One region of the Aminobacter sp. MDW-2 genome, then DNA from elsewhere that is predicted to be linked to it. Evidence: predicted binding sites of a transcription regulator. Region 1 holds the regulator's gene; each other region holds the start of a gene.

The links. The regulator HrcA, encoded in region 1, represses chaperone genes, less so after heat shock. The targets are predictions, from matches to a motif close to GTTAGCACTCNCNNNNNGNGAGTGCTAAC.
Region 2: groES (co-chaperone GroES) is a predicted target of HrcA. The motif match lies at 2,058-2,086, and genes of this name have one in related genera.
Region 3: H5P29_RS01310 (co-chaperone GroES) is a predicted target of HrcA. The motif match lies at 1,264-1,292, and genes of this name have one in related genera.

The regions. Positions count from the first base shown of each region.
Region 1 is NZ_CP060197.1:88,489-91,762, forward strand. Features, by position in the region: gene H5P29_RS00445 (YiiX/YebB-like N1pC/P60 family cysteine hydrolase) at 1-583, shown strand, start outside; gene H5P29_RS00450 (hypothetical protein) at 596-793, opposite strand; gene hrcA (heat-inducible transcriptional repressor HrcA) at 818-1,888, opposite strand; gene rph (ribonuclease PH) at 2,038-2,754, shown strand; gene H5P29_RS00465 (VOC family protein) at 2,765-3,175, shown strand; gene rdgB (RdgB/HAM1 family non-canonical purine NTP pyrophosphatase) at 3,175-3,274, shown strand, end outside.
Region 2 is NZ_CP060197.1:4,510,323-4,513,596, forward strand. Features, by position in the region: gene groL (chaperonin GroEL) at 1-1,557, opposite strand, end outside; gene groES (co-chaperone GroES) at 1,592-1,906, opposite strand; gene H5P29_RS22230 (hypothetical protein) at 2,240-2,587, shown strand; gene H5P29_RS22235 (usg protein) at 2,587-2,877, shown strand; gene H5P29_RS22240 (hypothetical protein) at 2,871-3,122, opposite strand.
Region 3 is NZ_CP060197.1:261,097-264,370, forward strand. Features, by position in the region: gene H5P29_RS01300 (ChaN family lipoprotein) at 1-452, shown strand, start outside; gene H5P29_RS01305 (hypothetical protein) at 859-1,086, opposite strand; gene H5P29_RS01310 (co-chaperone GroES) at 1,346-1,660, shown strand; gene groL (chaperonin GroEL) at 1,700-3,274, shown strand, end outside.

The sequences.
Region 1 (3,274 bases):
ACTCTATATCGGCGACGCGCTGCCAGAGCCGACGGACGGATCGGAGCGGCCGCGGCTGATCGAGGTCAATCTCGGAGAAGGCTGCGTTGCCGTGCCGCTGTCGAAATACCGCACCTACAACACCCGCATCTGCCGGGCCAACGGCCTGTCACCGGAGGATCGCGACCATGTCGTCAGGTTCATGGTGCAAAGGCTCGGGCTGAAATACGACCTCAAGAACATCACCGACATGCTGCGCTACTTCATTCCGCGGCCGCCGGTGCCCGTGCGCTGGCGCCGCCGCATGCTGGCCTTCGGTTCCGGCGACCCGACACGCGCCATCTGCTCGACGATGATCGCGCAGGCCTATGGTGAGATCCGCTATCCAATCCTGCCCGAGATCACCCGCGCCCCCGGCCGCGCTTCGGCGCAGTCGACCTACATGCGCCAGGAGATCATGCACATCCGCCACCACTCGCTCTACACGCCGCGCGACTTCGACCTGTCGCCCTATTTCCGCATCGTCAAACCAACGCTGGAATATGGCTTCGACTACCGGCAGGTGACATGGGGCGAGCAGGACAAGGCCAGCAAAGGGGCGTGATCGCCCGACTGCTCATTCTTCCTGTTCGGAAAAATCGTCATCGAGGCGCTTTTCGAGGTCGACGAGGTCCTTGGGCAGCGGCAGGCCCTGGGCGCGCAACTCGGAGAGCTTCTCGCGCAGCTGTTCCTGCAACTCGTGTGAATCCTCGGGCTGGTTGACCATTTCCTGGAGCAGCACGGCTATCTGGGCCTTGATCTGTTCGAGTGCCATGGTCCGGTTCTCCGCAGTTTCAGCTCACCTCAGCATGCGCGAAATCAGCTGCGCCGTATAGTCGACCATCGGCACGATGCGGGCATAATTGAGCCGGGTCGGTCCGATGACGCCGAGCGCGCCGACCACGCGAGCGTCCTTGTCGCGATAGGGCGCGACGACCAGCGACGAGCCGGACAGCGAAAACAGCCGGTTTTCCGAGCCGATGAAGATGCGCACGCCCGAGCCTTCCTCGGCGAGGTCGAGCAACTGGATCAGCCCGTCCTGGGTTTCCATGTCCTCGAACAGGTGCTTGAGCAGTTCGATGTCGGCCTGGGCGGTGACGTTTTCGAGCAGATTGGCGCGGCCGCGCACGATCAGGCGCGCCGGCAGGCCGCTCTCGGCGCCGGCCCAGACGGCGAGACCCTTTTCGACGAGGTCCTGCGACAGCGTGTCGAGGGCTGCCTTGGTCTCGTCCTTGATACGGGCGATCTCCAGCCGGGCCTCGGCAAGGGTACGGCCTCGAATATGGGCATTCAGGAAGTTCGACGCTTCGTGCAGTTGCGAAACGGTGACGCCGAGCGGCAGCTCGACGACACGGTTCTCGACATCGCCATTCTGCGACACCAGCACGGCGAGCGCCTTGGTCGGTTCGAGCTGGATGAACTCGATGTGCTTGAGCGCGACCTCGTTCTTGGCGGCGAGGACGAGGCCTGCGCCGCGCGACATGCCCGACAGCATCTGGCTCGCCTCGGTCAGCATGTGCTCCAGCGTGGCGCCCTCGCCCGAAGCCTTGACCTGCGCCTCGATCGTCCGGCGTTCGTCGTCAGGCAGATCGCCAAGCTCCATGAAGGCGTCGACGAAGAACCTGAGCCCCTTTTGCGTCGGCAGGCGGCCGGCGGAGATGTGCGGCGCGTAGACGAGGCCGAGCTGCTCGAGATCGCTCATCACGTTGCGGACGGTCGCCGGCGACAGCGACGACGGCAGCATGCGCGACAGGTTACGCGAGCCCACGGGCTCGCCATCCCTGAGATAGGAATCGACGATGCGCCGGAAGATGTCACGCGACCGCATATCGAGCGATTGCAGCGTGGGATCGGGTACCGCTTTGGTCATCTGCTTCATGGTCTCCGTCCAAAATGATATAGACCGCATGGCCGCGAACACAACAGCTCCAGCCACGGAACCGGTTTTCCTTTGCGCTGGTCCGGCCATGGGGCTACAAGCCGGCAACAATTTCCGATTTCGCCATAGAAAGTAGCCGTATGCGCCCCTCCAAACGCCAGTTCGACGAAATGCGCGCCATCTCCTTCGAGCGCAACATCTCCAAGCACGCCGAAGGCTCGTGCCTAGTCAAGTTCGGCGACACCCATGTGCTGTGCACGGCGAGCCTTGAAGAGAAGGTGCCGGGCTGGATGCGCAACACCGGCAAGGGCTGGGTGACGGCCGAGTACGGCATGCTGCCGCGCTCGACCGGCGAACGCATGCGCCGCGAAGCCTCTTCCGGCAAGCAGGGCGGCCGCACGCTGGAAATCCAGCGCCTGATCGGCCGCTCGCTGCGGGCCGTGGTAGACATGCAGGCGCTCGGCGAGCGCCAGATCACCGTCGACTGCGACGTCATCCAGGCCGATGGCGGCACCCGCACGGCCTCGATCACCGGCGCGTGGATCGCGCTGTACGATTGCCTGCGCTGGATGGAAGCGCGCCAGATGGTCAGCATCGACAAGGTGCTGAAGGACCATGTCGCGGCGATCTCCTGCGGTATCCATGATGGGCAGCCGGTCATCGACCTCGACTATCTCGAGGATTCCTCGGCCGGCACCGACGCCAATTTCGTCATGACCGGCAAGGGCGGCATCGTCGAGATCCAGGGCACCGCCGAAGGTACGCCGTTCTCGGAGGAAGAGTTCCTGCAGCTGATGGGCCTCGCCCGCAAGGGCATTGCGCGTCTGGTCGACCTGCAGAAGATGGCGGTGGGCTGAGGCTCTCGCCATGCAGCCCTCGGCGATCCTCGAATCCGCGCTCTATGTCACCGACCTCGATGCCGCAGAAAACTTCTACGGCGAGGTGATGGGACTGGAGCGGATCGCCAAGGTGCCGGGGCGGCATGTGTTCTTCCGCTGCGGCCAGGGCGTGCTTCTGCTCTTTTACGCCGAGGCGACGCGGCAGCCACCGAAGCCCGATGCCAGGCTGCCGGTGCCGCCGCATGGTACGTCAGGCCCGGGGCATCTGTGCTTTGCCGGCACGGCCGAAGAAGTCGAGGACTGGAAGACGCGGCTCGAAGGCGAGGGTATAGCCATCGAAGCCGATTTCGAATGGCCCAATGGCGGCCGTTCCATCTATTTCCGCGATCCCAGTGGCAATTCGCTCGAGATCGCCGAGCCGAAACTATGGGGCCTTTGATGCGCAAGCTTGCCGACAATGAGATCGTGATCGCCAGCCACAATGCCGGCAAACTGCGCGAATTCGCCAACCTGATGGCGCCGTTCGGCATCGGGGCCA
Region 2 (3,274 bases), 1.4 Mb from region 1:
CTCGGTGGTGACCAGCAAGCCAGCGACGGATGCCGCGTCCTGAAGTGCGGTGCGCACCACCTTCACCGGATCGATGACGCCCTGTGTGTAGAGGTCGCCAAACTCATTGGTTTGTGCGTTCCAGCCATAGCCGAACTCGGCCTTGTCGCGCAGCTTGCCGACGATGATCGAGCCTTCGGCGCCAGCGTTTTCCGCAATCTGTCGCACCGGCGCTTCGAGGGCGCGCCGCACGATCTCGATGCCGTGTTTCTGGTCGGAATTGTCGGCCTGGACATTGTCGAGCGCCTTCACTGCGCGCAGCAAGGCAACGCCGCCGCCCGGCAACACACCTTCTTCGACGGCGGCGCGGGTGGCATGCATGGCGTCATCGACGCGATCCTTGCGCTCCTTCACCTCGACCTCGGTCGAGCCGCCGACGCGAATGACGGCGACGCCCCCGGCGAGCTTGGCGAGGCGTTCCTGCAGCTTCTCACGATCGTAGTCCGAAGTGGTCTCTTCGATCTGGGCCTTGATCTGGGCAACACGCCCCTGGATCTCGGTCTTGGAGCCGGCGCCGTCAACGATGGTGGTGTTTTCCTTCTCGACGACCACCTTCTTCGCGCGGCCCAGCATGTTCAGCGTTACATTCTCGAGTTTGATGCCGAGATCTTCCGAGATCGCCGTGCCGCCGGTCAGAATAGCAATGTCTTCCAGCATCGCCTTGCGGCGATCGCCGAAGCCAGGCGCCTTGACGGCCACGACCTTGAGGCCGCCACGCAGCTTGTTGACGACGAGCGTGGCTAAGGCCTCGCCCTCGACGTCCTCCGCGATGATCAGCAGCGGCTTGCCGGATTGGACCACCGCTTCCAGAACCGGAAGCAGCGCCTGCAGGTTGGACAGCTTCTTTTCGTGGATCAGCACGTAAGGTTCGTCGAGCTCGACGCGCATCTTGTCCTGGTTGGTGATGAAATACGGGCTGAGATAACCGCGATCGAATTGCATGCCCTCGACGACTTCGAGCTCGGTCACCGCGGTCTTGGCCTCCTCGACGGTGATGACACCCTCGTTGCCGACCTTTTCCATGGCCTCGGCAAGGAAACGGCCGATTTCGGCGTCACCATTGGCCGAGATGGTCCCCACCTGGGCGATCTCGTCGTTCTTGGTCACCTTGCGCGCATTGACCTTGAGTTCCGCGACCACGGCGTCGACCGCCTTGTCGATGCCACGCTTCAGGTCCATCGGGTTCATTCCGGAAGCGACAGCTTTGGCGCCTTCCTTGACAATCGCCTGGGCAAGCACGGTCGCCGTTGTGGTTCCGTCGCCGGCGATGTCGCTGGTCTTGGACGCGACCTCGCGCACCATTTGCGCGCCCATGTTCTCGAATTTGTCCTCCAGCTCGATCTCCTTGGCGACGGTGACGCCGTCCTTGGTGATGCGAGGGGCGCCGAACGACTTGTCGATCACAACGTTGCGGCCCTTGGGACCGAGCGTGACCTTCACAGCGTTGGCGAGAATGTCGACACCGCGCAGCATCTTCTCGCGGGCTTCGGTGTGGAATTTGACTTCCTTAGCAGCCATTTTTCTTGCTCCTTCTCAAAACGGCAGGTTCCACTCAGGCGGCCTTCTTCGCCTGGACCGCGGCATCGATCACGCCCATGACGTCGGACTCCTTCATGATCAGGAGATCCTCTCCATTGAGCCTGATCTCGGTGCCGGACCATTTGCCGAACAGGATGCGGTCGCCAACCTTGACGTCGAGCGACAGCAACTGGCCGCTGTCGTCGCGGGCGCCCGGACCAACGGCGATGACCTCGCCTTCCTGCGGCTTTTCCTTGGCGGTGTCGGGGATGATGATGCCGCCGGCCGTTTTTTCCTCGGCCTCGATGCGGCGGACCAGAATACGGTCGTGCAATGGACGGAACGTCATGTCGTTCTCCTCATGGACAAACAGATTTTTGAGGTTCCTCCGCGCCGCATCCGAAGCGGTGCCGGCGCGGGGTGCGCGCGACCCTCTTCGGCATCGCGCGCAATCGATCTGGGTGAGGTGTTTTCGAGTTTCAAGAGGTGGCTGCAAAAATTCCAGCGCTCAGGTTTGCCGAGTGCTAGCGCGCTGAATTCATGCAGCTATCCGCCGCGAAGCCGTGAAAGCGGGGCTTGCAATTTCGTTCGAATTCTCCAAATTTTTCTGTCCGACGGTGGTTCGCCTGGGACCATCGTCGGATCGTCAACGCAAGGAGATTTTTGTAACGGAGGACCATCGATGGAACGAACTGTCCCGACGATTATCCCCTCGACCGCCCCTGAAATCACGGATCTGTCACTGGACCGTCTGCTTTTCCCGGCCCGGTTCTTCAGCCATCCCGACGACGTGATAACGGACGATCAACTCGGCATTGAGGAAAAGCGCGCCATTCTTGCCTCCTGGGCATCGGATGCATGCGCGGTCGAATCCATACCGGCCCTGCGCAAGCCACCAGGCATTGCGGCCCCGGTGACTTTCGATGCCGTCATGGATGCGCTTCGCCGGCTCGATGAAATCCGCGCCGACGTCGCTTGCAAATTCGACCAGAGCGGCAACCGCGAACGCCCGGAAAGATTGGACGCTTGATGGTGACCGAGAAGAAGCTTGTGGTCAGCAGGGAATTCCGGCTCCAGATGGAGGGTTACGGCCTCACGACCGCGGAGATCCATTATCACCTTCCTGATTACCCGCGGTTGTTGCAGCTTTATGTCTGGCAGGAATACGACCTCGCACCGGAATTCCCAACGCTGAGAGGTTTCCTGAGCTACTGGGAACAGGAACTTGAAGGTGCGCTGCATTCCGTGCGCGTTGCCCACCACCGCCTGATCAAACCTGCCGAGTGGCAGGCAGTGGATGGGGTATTTACGATTCAGTGAGCACCGGGGCCCGGTGCAGCCGGGCCCTCTGTCTCCTCATCGTCGGGTTCAATCAAGTCGATCAGTGCCGCAACCCGCGTTCCGGGCAGAGGGCGGCCTTGCCCCATCAACGCGTCGTCGCCGAACGCCCACCCCCACGCCTCCCTGAGTTCCGCGAGCGAAGCGCCGGACAGGATCACTTGTGCAATCATCGTATCGTCCACCGGCCCGAGGACCGAGACAACGTCTTCCCGCGTCATGGTCATCGCTAACTCCATCGATTTGCCAGCAGACTAGATGGGCATTGGACGGAGCGCTTTCCAGCGGCCCCAGCCTGTGAACCCACCACCACGCCGTCAAAATGTCGGCTCGATGGCTCGCCCCTTGACGTCGCTCAAATCGCTTCCCAACTCATATT
Region 3 (3,274 bases), 170 kb from region 1:
AACTGGTGACGCGGGTCGGCAAGGAAGGCTGGGACGCCGTTCCTGTCGACGAGCGTGACGGTCTCACGCCCTCGGCAAACGCGACGCCGGCCTATCGGCAATATCTGTTCGATACCACCGGCGGCGGCTCGCCGGCGCGCAAGGTGAAAGCGCCCGAGGCGCCGGAGTTCGACCGTTTCGTCCGGGCGCAGCAGACCTGGGATCGGGCGTTTGCCTGCAACATCGCCAAAGCGCGGACGGCCGACAGCTCGCCGCTGGTGATCGGCATCATCGGCCGCGGACATCTCGAATTTGGCCATGGCACGCCGTTCCAGCTGAAAGATCTCGGCGTCGACAAGGTGACGACGCTGCTGCCCAACGACACGGCGCAGGTCGACCAGGGCAAGGTCGGGGGAATTGCCCGGGCGCTGTTCCGGCTGCTGCCTCAAGCCGACGCCAGGCCAGCCGCCTGACGCGGGCAGAAGCTGCTTTTGGCAAAAGCTCTCCAGAAAAGAAAAAAGCGGGCATAGGCCCGCTTCCCTCTGGCTCCTGAAACTTGCATGCCGCCGGTACATTCGTGGTCGGCCAGCTGTCAATCAGGGCAAATGCAGCATTCCGCGGCAAAACCCACCATCGTATCTCGATGAGCGTTTCGCTCCCGGCGGAGTGCCGATGAGCCTTCATATGGGGAGGGATGTTCTACAAAACAATAGGCTAGCTGACAGCAAGGCCGGCATTCTTGATCGTACATCGACCGACTGGCATCCTGCCCCGCGCATCGGCCCGAAAATCGGAGTCGTTTTTCGGAAAGCACGACGCCCAGGTGCGTACACATGGGCTGACGCTCCAGGCAGGATTGGCAGTCAGGTGATGCGCTTGCTACTTTGCGGCGCGCGCCACGCGCTTCTTCTTGGCTTCTACGGGTTTCAGGGCCTCGGCAGCGCGGTCAGCCTCGTCCTTGGCCAAGCGCAATTCCCGCAACTTTGCCGTCTTGATGGCCCGAGCCTTTGCTTCTGACTGATAATCAGCCATGGCGCTGTTGCGCTCTGCTGCCTTCTTCTGTGCCTCGATCGAACGGGACTGCGCTTTTTCCAGAAAATTTTCCATGGCTACATCCAATATCTGAAATCCTCTTCGTGCGCGGAAAATAAAAATTCCACTGCACCTTAAATAGGGTTTCTCGACCTGGAATTCAAATTCCCAGCCTATTTGCACTGAATCATAATTTTAATCCGCCCCCTGGCGCCTGTTATTTTTGAATACTCTCGTGCATAGCGAATAATTTTTGGCACTCCTGTCATTCGAGTGCCAAAGGGCGTATATAGGACATGCGGTCCCCTATGCGCCGGCTGCAGAAAGAACATTCATGAAATTCCGACCACTTCACGACCGCGTCGTCATTCGGCGCGCCGAAGGCGATATCAAATCCAAGGGCGGCATCATCATCCCCGACAATGCCAAGGAAAAGCCCCAGCAGGGCGAAGTCCTTGCCGTTGGCCCGGGCACCCGCGACGAAAGCGGCAATCTGATCCCGCTCGACGTCAAGGCCGGCGACACAGTGCTGTTCGGCAAATGGTCGGGCACGGAGGTCAAGATCGACGGCGCGGATCTCCTGATCATCAAGGAGGCCGACATCATGGGCATCGTCGACACGAGCGAAGCCGCCAAGAAAGCCGCCTGATCCGGCTTTGCGACCTCAAGAACGAACTGGACGAAAATCATGCCTGCCAAGGAAATCAAATTCTCGACCGATGCCCGCGACCGCATGTTGCGTGGCGTCGAGCTGCTCAACAACGCCGTCAAGGTGACGCTCGGCCCTAAAGGCCGCAACGTCATCATCGACCGCGCTTATGGCGCGCCGCGCATCACCAAGGACGGCGTCACCGTCGCCAAGGAGATTGAGCTATCCGACAAGTTCGAGAACATGGGCGCGCAGATGGTGCGGGAAGTGGCCTCGAAGACCAACGACCTCGCCGGTGATGGCACAACGACGGCAACCGTGCTGGCTGCATCCATCCTCCGCGAAGGCGCCAAGCTGGTGGCCGCCGGCATGAACCCGATGGACCTCAAGCGCGGCATCGATCTTGCCGTGGCTGCCGTGGTCAAGGACATCCATGCGCGCGCCAAGAAGGTCAAGTCTTCGGACGAGATCGCCCAGGTCGGCACCATCGCCGCCAATGGCGATACCTCTGTCGGCGCTATGATCGCCAAGGCCATGGACAAGGTCGGCAATGAGGGCGTCATCACCGTAGAGGAAGCAAAGACCGCCGAGACAGAACTCGACGTCGTCGAAGGCATGCAGTTCGACCGCGGTTACCTCAGCCCCTACTTCGTCACCAATGCCGACAAGATGCGTGCCGAACTGGAAGACCCCTACATCCTCATCCACGAGAAGAAACTCGGCAATCTGCAGGCCCTGCTGCCAATCCTCGAAGCGGTGGTGCAGAGCGGCAGGCCGCTGCTCATCATCTCCGAAGACGTCGAAGGCGAGGCCTTGGCCACGCTCGTCGTCAACAAGCTGCGTGGCGGCCTGAAGGTCGCCGCCGTCAAGGCACCTGGCTTCGGCGATCGCCGCAAGTCGATGCTGGAAGACATTGCTGTCCTGACCGCCGGCCAGATGATCTCGGAGGATCTCGGCATCAAGCTCGAGAACGTCACCATCGAGATGCTCGGCCGGGCCAAGCGCGTGCTCATCGACAAGGACACGACAACCATCATCGACGGCTCCGGCGGCAAGGACGGTATTGCCGCCCGGATCGCACAGCTGAAGATGCAGATCGAGGAAAGCACCTCCGACTACGACAAGGAGAAGCTGCAGGAACGCCTGGCGAAGCTCGCTGGTGGGGTCGCCGTCATCCGCGTCGGCGGAGCGACCGAAACCGAGGTCAAGGAAAAGAAGGATCGCATCGATGATGCGCTGAACGCCACGCGTGCTGCCGTCGAAGAAGGCATCGTCGCCGGTGGCGGCGTGGCCCTGCTGCGGGCCAAGGCAGCGCTTGAGACGCTCACCGGAGCGAACGCCGACGTCACCGCCGGCATTTCGATCGTGCTGAAGGCGCTCGAGGCGCCGATCCGGCAGATCGCCGACAACGCCGGCGTCGAAGGCTCCGTCGTCGTCGGCAAGCTGATGGAAAGCAAGGATGCCAATCTGGGCTTCAATGCGCAGACAGAAGCCTATGTCGACATGATCAAGGCCGGCATCGTCGATCCCGCCAAGGTCGTTCGCACGGCCCTGCAGGATGCCGGCTCGGTCGCCGCCCTGCTGATCACCGCCGAAGCCATGATCGCCGACAGT